One region of the Brachymonas moutaii (nom. illeg.) genome, then DNA from elsewhere that is predicted to be linked to it. Evidence: predicted binding sites of a transcription regulator. Region 1 holds the regulator's gene; the other holds the start of a gene.

Region 1 (3,795 bases):
GGTGTCACTCTATGAGCTCGTCAGAGGGGACCACACGCACTTTCGCCTGAGCAAGGATGCTGACGCGGTGATGCCCCCGTCCGAGCTCAAAAAGAAAGTGCCTCTGATCATCGACATGCTTCGGAAAAAGCTACCTGAGCTCGCGAAGGTTGAAGTCGAAAACCAGATCAGCATCAATCTCCGGCTTCACACCCGCATGGCTGAGAAGTTTCGGCACGTCATCGTTCACAAGAACGGAAAGACTGACAATTCAGAAACGATGATCGAGGACGTTCTCAAGTGGGCCAATTTGGCGGGCGATAAGGCCCGGGAGCCCGCGGCCAGGGCCCAGATCGCCAGCTATGTCGGTGGCGGCGACGTGGCCGGCGTGATCGTTTTGGTCGAACAGCCAATCTTCCAAGCTGGCGGGCTCTCCATGGACATCAACAGGCACGAGAATCTGGTAAATGCGCTGATGGCCCACGCCCTTGTCATGTCGCAAAGCCTGGTCAACTATCTTGACAAGGCGAGCCCAAGGTGAAGCGCAGCATGCGAGGTCTGGCGCGTGTTCGACACGTAGCCGCGCACGTCGCCATCTCCATCGCCGTGCCAGCGGCGGGCGACTAGGGCGTGTTCACATTAGCCAGATGAATGCGCATGCGAGTTGCAGAAAGGCATTGAAGCGTGTGGCGAATTTGTCGTAGCGAGTTGCCAGTTGGCGGAGTTGCTTGAAACGTTCCCCTACCCCAGCACCTTGCGCAGATGGGCTGGGGGGATGCGCAGGGCTTCGCGGTATTTGGCTACGGTGCGGCGGGCGCACTGGACGCCGCGTTCCTGGAGGAGTTCGCAGAGGCGGTTGTCGCTGAGGGGCTTGGCGGGGGGTTCGTCGGCGATGAGTTTCCCGATCATGGCGCGCACGGCGGTGCTGCTGGTGGTGCTGCCGTCTTCGCTGGCGAGGCCCGAGGCGAAAAAGTACTTGAGCTCGAAGGTGCCCCAGGGGGTGCTCATGTATTTGGCGCTGGTGACGCGGCTGACGGTGGATTCGTGCAGGCCGAGTTCGTCGGCGATTTCGCGCAGGACGAGGGGTTCCATGGCCAGCACGCCCTGCTCGAAGAAGCGGTGCTGGCGCTCGACGATGGCGGTGCTCACGCGCAGGATGGTGTCGAAGCGCTGCTGGATGCTCTTGACCATCCAGCGGGCTTCCTGCAGGCGCTGCTGCAGGGCCTGGATGCCTTCGCCCTTGTGGTGGCGCAGGGCGCTGGCGTACATCTCCTGCACGCGCACGCGGGGCATGACGGCGGGGTTGAGCTGCACGCTCCAGGGGCGGCTGGCGGCGTCGCGGCCCTGGTTGGCGCGCACGAGCACGTCGGGGATGACGATGTTGCGCTCGGTCTGGGCAAAGGCGCGGCCGGGCTTGGGTTCGAGGGTGGCGATGAGCTGCATGGCGCTGCGCAGGTGCGCGGCCGAATAGGGCAGCAGCTTGCCGAGGCCGCGCACGTCGCGCCGGGCGAGGTAGTCGAGCGGCTGGCGGCAGACGTCGAGGGCGACTTCGCGCGCGAGCAGGCGGGGGGTGTCGGCGTCGGGGATGTCGAGGGCACGCAGCTGGAGCTGCAGGCATTCGGCCAGGTCGCGCGCGCCGACGCCGACGGGGTCGAGCGACTGAAGCAGGCGCAGGGCCATGGTGAGGTGGTGGAGGAGTTCGGCGTGCTCCTCGGCGTCGCGTTCGGGGTCGCCGGTGGGGTTGCGCTCCTGCAGGCTCTGGGCGAGTTCGCCGAGGGTGTCTTCGAGGTAGCCGTCGTCGTCGAGGGATTCGATGAGGAAGTACAGCGCGGCCTGTTCGCTGGTGTCGAGGCGCAGGGCCAGGGCCTGTCGGTGCAGGCAGTCCTGCAGGCTTTCGTGGCAGCCGGCGCGCTCGATGGCGGAGGGCTCGTCCTCGTCGTCGTCATGGCTGCTGCCGGCGCTGCTCACGCGCAGACTGTCCCAGTCGTCGTCGCCGTCGCTGCTGCTGGAGAGGACTTCGTCGTCGCCCGAGGTGGCGGGGCTGTCGTCGCGGGTGGAGCCGGCGCTCCAGTCGTCGGTCTGGGCGTTGGCGAGGTCGGTGTGGTCGGGGGCGTCGCTGGAGAGGACTTCGCTGGTGTCGGGGGCGTCGGCGCCTTCGGGGTCGTCGTAGCCGCCTTCGGCTGTGGCGCCCATGCCGTCGTCACTGCCTGCCTCTGCGCTGGGGCCGGTGGTGGCATCGACATCGCCGGATGCGTGGCCAGCAGCGTCGGGCTCCGACTCGGAGGCTGCCGCGTCCTCGGCGCTGGTGTCCTGCTCCAGGAAGGGGTTGTCGGCCAGCATCTGGTCGATCTCCTGCTGCATGTCGAGCGTGGAGATCTGCAGCAGGCGGATGGACTGCTGGAGTTGCGGCGTGAGGGAGAGGTTCTGCGCGGTGCGCAGCTGCAGTCCTGCTTTCATGGCACGGAGGGCGGCTTCGGAAGGTACAGCGGGAAGCGGCTCATGGACGGAGTCCGCTCACATGCGGAAGTGTTCGCCGAGGTAGACACGGCGCACTTCGGCGTTGGAGACGATCTGCTCGGGCGTGCCCGAGGCGAGCACGGCCCCTTCGCTGATGATGTAGGCGTGGTCGCAGATGCCCAGGGTTTCGCGCACGTTGTGGTCGGTGATGAGCACGCCGATGCCGCGCGCCTTGAGGAAGGCGATGATCTTCTGGATTTCGATGACGGCGATGGGGTCGATGCCGGCGAAGGGCTCGTCGAGCAGGATGAAGCGCGGCTGGCTGGCAAGGGCACGGGCGATTTCGACCCGGCGGCGCTCGCCCCCGGAGAGTGCGAGCGCGGGGGTGTCGCGCAGGTGGGTGATGTGCAGGTCGGCGAGCAGGGCATCGAGCTGGGTGTCGATGGTGGCGCGGTCGAGCGGCTTGCCGTGGGCATCGACCTGGAGCTCCAGCACGGCGCGGATGTTGTCCTCGACGTTGAGCTTGCGGAAGATGGAGGCTTCCTGCGGCAGGTAGCTCAGGCCCATGCGTGAGCGGCGGTGGATGGGCAGGTCCTCGACGGGCTGGCCGTCGATGGAGATGGCGCCGCCGTCGGCCCGGATGAGGCCGACGATCATGTAGAAGGAGGTGGTCTTGCCGGCTCCGTTGGGCCCGAGCAGGCCCACGACTTCGCCCTTGCGCACGCTCAGGGACACGTCCTTGACGACGCGGCGGCGGCCGTAGGCCTTCTGGAGGTGGCGCACGCACAGTTCGCTGCCGTCGGCAGGCGGACGGCCCTGGCTGCCGCCCTCGCAGCGGAGGTCGGCGGCCGGAGCAGATACGGGAGCGGCATCGCTCATGGGCGGCCTCCGATGGTGGCGCTGGAGCGCAGGGTGGTGACGGGAGCCGACGCGGCGCGCGCCCCCTTGCTGGCGGCCCGGGTGGCGGGCATGGGCAGCGCGGATTTGCCGCCGCTCTGCCCCACGGGGTTGATGACGGCGCGCACCCGGCCGGCCGGCACGGCCCCTGCGGCAGCGCCCCCGGCGCCAGTGGAGGGGCCGCCGGCCACGTTGTAGACCTCGGTGAGGTCGTTGTAGACGATGGTGTCGCCACGGACTTCGTCGGCGAGCTGGGTGCCCACGAGGCGGCGCATGCGGGCGTTGCCGGTGAGGCGCGCGATCTGGGTTCTGTCGTCCCGCTCGATGCGGTTGGCCTCGCCCTCGATGTACTCGTTGAGTCCCTCGCGCTTCTGGCGCATGAAGGCCTGGTGGCCCGCGCTGCCTTCGGCGTACATGAACTGGTTGCCCTGCGGATCCTGGCGCACCTCGACCTTGTCGGCA
Region 2 (3,795 bases), on a different contig from region 1:
GCAGAACTCGCTGCCCACGCAGGTCTTGACCGTGCGGATGGACTTGCCGTAGGCATGGCCGGAAGACATGCCCAGGTCGCGCCACATGGGCACGAGCTGTTCCTTGCGCACGCCCAGCAGGTCGATGCGCTGGCCGCCGGTGAGCTTGACCATGGGCACTTCGTACTTGTCGGCCACGTCGGCGATGCGGCGGAGCTGCTCAGGGCTGGTGACACCGCCCTTCATCTGCGGGATCACGCTGAAGGTGCCGTCCTTCTGGATGTTGGCGTGCGCGCGCTCGTTGATGAAGCGGCTCTGCGGATCGTCCGTGGCCTCATGGGGCCAGGTGGACACGAGGTAGTAGTTGATGGCCGGGCGGCAGCTGGCACAGCCATTGGGCGTGCGCCATTCCAGGAAGTCGTAGACCTGGCGGTGCGTGAGCAGCTTGTGCTCGCGGATGGCCATGCGCACTTCTTCGTGGGTGTGGCTGGTACAGCCGCAGATGGGCTTGAGGCGGGGAGATTCCTCGTAGCTGCTGCCCAGGCAGTTCATGAGAATCTGCTCCACCAGACCGGAGCAGGACCCGCAGGAGCTGGCCGCCTTGGTGTGCTTCTTGACCTCGTCGATGGTGAACAGGCCCTTTTCCTTGATCGCCTTGACGATCGTGCCCTTGCACACGCCGTTGCAGCCGCAGACCTCGTCGGTATCGGCCATGGCAGCCGCACGGTTCTGGCCCTGGTGGCCGGTGTCGCCGAGGTTGGTCTCGCCAAAGATCATCTGCTCGCGCATGTCGGCGATGTCGCGCTGTTCGCGCAGGAGCTTGAAGTACCAGGCGCCGTCGGCCGTGTCTCCATACAGGCAGGCCCCGACCAGCTTGTCGTCCTTGAGGACGAGCTTCTTGTACATGCCGCTGGCCGGGTCGGACAGCACGATCTCCTCCGTACCCTCTCCGCCCATGAAGTTTCCTGCCGAGAACAGGTCGATGCCCGTGACCTTGAGCTTGGTCGACAGCACCGAGCCCTTGTACTGCCCGATGCCGAAGTTGGCCAGGTGGTTGGCACAGACCTTGGCCTGCTCGAACAGCGGTGCCACGAGGCCATAGGCCGTGCCACGGTGGTTGACGCACTCGCCCACGGCATAGATGCGCGGGTCATAGGTCTGCATGGTGTCGTTGACCACGATGCCGCGGTTGCAGTACAGCCCGGCCGCCTCGGCCACGGTCACGTTGGGGCGAATGCCCACGGCCATGACCACCAGATCGGCGGGCACGACCTCGCCGTCCTTGAAGCGCACGGCGGCCACGCGCCCAGATTCACCCGCCACGAGCTCGGCCGTCTGCTTCTGCAGCAGGAAGCGCAGGCCCTTGTCCTCCAGCGACTTCTGCAGCAGGCGTGCGGCAGTCTCGTCGAGCTGGCGCTCCAGAAGCCAGGGCGCAATGTGCACCACGGTGACATCCATGCCGCGCAGCTTGAGGCCGTTGGCCGCCTCCAGGCCCAGCAGGCCGCCGCCGATCACGATCGCATGGCGATACACGCGGGCGGCCTCGATCATGGCCTCGGTGTCCTTGATGTCGCGGTAGCTGATGACCCCCGGCAGGTCCGCGCCCGGCACGGGCAGGATGAAGGGATTGGAGCCGGTCGCGATCAGGAGACGGTCGTACGGGAACTGGCGTCCGTCTTCGGTCTCCACGGTGCGGCGGCCGCGGTGAATGTGGGACACCTTGGTATTGAGTTCGAGCTGGATGCCGTGGTCGGCATACCACTGCACCTGGTTGAGGATGATGTCCTCGACCTGCTGCTCTCCTGCCAGCACGGGCGACAGCAGGATGCGGTTGTAGTTGGGATAGGGTTCCTCGCCCAGGACAGTGATGTCGTACATGTCAGGCTCGAGTGCCAGCAGCTCTTCCACCGTGCGCATGCCGGCCATGCCATTGCCTATCAGTACCAGTCGCGGTTTCGCCATGTCAAAAATACCTTCACAGTTGATCCAGAGTGGTGCATTGCAGCTCGCCATTGCCACGGTGTGCTGCTGGGTAGACTAGTACAAGCAAATTCGATGCCAAAGATGCAGATGACGTGCATCTCCCTTCATGACAGACAGAGGAACGTGGAAGATTTCGGCCCCGGCGGGCCAGACAGACGGCACTTGAGGTGGCGCTGGCGTGCCTCCGAACGCTCCCCGCTGCTGCGCAGGCCCCATGCCAGCGTCGGTGTCCCAGGCGCTCGGCATGCACCGAAGGGGAGATTCATGCACCATTTCGGATGGCGCGTGGACGCTTTCGCCTCGCCTCGCCTCGCCTCGCCTCGCCTTGTGCTGTGCCGTGCGAGCGAGCACGCAAAAAAAAGCTGCCTCCCCTGACCGGGGCGGCAGCCACGCCCTCCACGCGGAGGGCCACAGAGCAAGGGGAACGGTGCGCTGCTCAGATGCGCATGGGCATCACGACGTACTTGAAGCGGTCGTTGTCGGGAATGGTGAACAGGGCCGAGCTGTTGCCGTCCTGCAGGGCCACGGTGACCATTTCCTGGCCCATGTTGCCCAGCACGTCCATGAGATAGGTGACGTTGAAGCCGATCTCGATCGGGTCGCCCTCGTAGTCCACGTCGAGCTCGTCCACGGCCTCTTCCTGCTCGGCATTGTTGCAGGCCACGCGCAGGGTGTTGTTTTCGAGGGTGAGGCGCACGCCCTTGAACTTGTCGCTCGTGAGAATGGCGATGCGCTGCAGCGTGCTCAGGAAGGGCTGGCGTCCCACGGTGAGGTGGTTGTGGTGGTCCTTGGGAATGACGCGGTTGTAGTCGGGGAACTTGCCCTCGACGAGCTTGGTGACGAACTCCATGCCGCCAAAGGTGAAGCGTGCCTGGTTGTTGGCGAACTGCATCTCGATGGCGCCGTCCGCGTCGCTCAGCAGGCGCTGGAGCTCCAGCACGGTCTTGCGCGGAAGGATCACTTCCTGCTTGGGCACCTCGGTTTCCAGCGTGGCGCTGCTGAAGGCCAGCCGGTGACCGTCGGTGGCCACGAGACTCAGGGTGTTGCCCTCGGCCACGAACAGGATGCCGTTGAGGTAGTAGCGGATGTCGTGCACCGCCATGGCAAAGGAGACCTGCGAGAGGAGCTGCTTGAGCGTCTTCTGGGGCACGCTGAAGACGGGGCCGAAGTTGGCCGATTCCTGCACGAGCGGAAAGTCCTCGGCCGGCAGGGTCTGCAGCGTGAACTTGCTCTTGCCACCCTTGAGGAGCAGCTTGCTGTCCTTGGTTTCGAGGGTGACGGTCTGGTCCGACGGCATGGTGCGCAGGATGTCGATGAGCTTGCGCGCGCCCACGGTGGTGCTGAAGTCGCCCGGATCGCCGCCGAGCTCGGCCGTGGTGCGGATCTGGATTTCGAGGTCGCTCGTGATGAGCTGGAGCGTTTCGCCATGCTTGCGCAGGAGCACATTGGCCAGGATGGGCAGGGTGTGGCGCCGCTCCACGATGCCCGCAACCGATTGCAGGGCGTTCAAAACCTGGGCCTGGGGTGCTTTCAAGACTTGCATGGTGATTCCGGATGCTCTGGATGCCGACAAGCAGGGGGCCGGGGATCACACGCAACGCACCGCGTCCGTGCGGCCCTGCCGCGACCTGCGCACAGCCTCGCGCGCCGCCTGCGGGCGCAAGACACTGATTTTCAATTGTAGTGCAGCGCCGGCTCGCCCTGCCCGCAGCGCCCCTCCAAGCCCCCAGCCATCGCATAGGGGCCCACCAGGGGTGGCAGCAGACGCGACAGGGGCAGCCCCTCGGGCAGATGCATCTTTGTGCATCCGTCCTTGCCTGCCGCGTTGGGTGG

The links. The regulator sigma-54, encoded in region 1, starts transcription at its own class of promoters, with help from an activator protein. The targets are predictions, from matches to a motif close to TGGCANGNAANCTGCTTT.
Region 2: a site for sigma-54 is predicted at 2,023-2,040, ahead of nirB (nitrite reductase large subunit NirB). Genes of this name have one in related genera too.

The regions. Positions count from the first base shown of each region.
Region 1 covers NZ_JBNGEN010000007.1:76,772-80,566, reverse strand. The annotation lists gene ACP2WS_RS09015 (hypothetical protein) at 1-520, shown strand, start outside; gene rpoN (RNA polymerase factor sigma-54) at 721-2,436, opposite strand; gene lptB (LPS export ABC transporter ATP-binding protein) at 2,494-3,315, opposite strand; gene lptA (lipopolysaccharide transport periplasmic protein LptA) at 3,312-3,795, opposite strand, start outside.
Region 2 covers NZ_JBNGEN010000003.1:16,626-20,420, reverse strand. The annotation lists gene nirB (nitrite reductase large subunit NirB) at 1-1,941, opposite strand, end outside; gene dnaN (DNA polymerase III subunit beta) at 2,399-3,505, opposite strand; gene ACP2WS_RS05130 (hypothetical protein) at 3,637-3,759, opposite strand.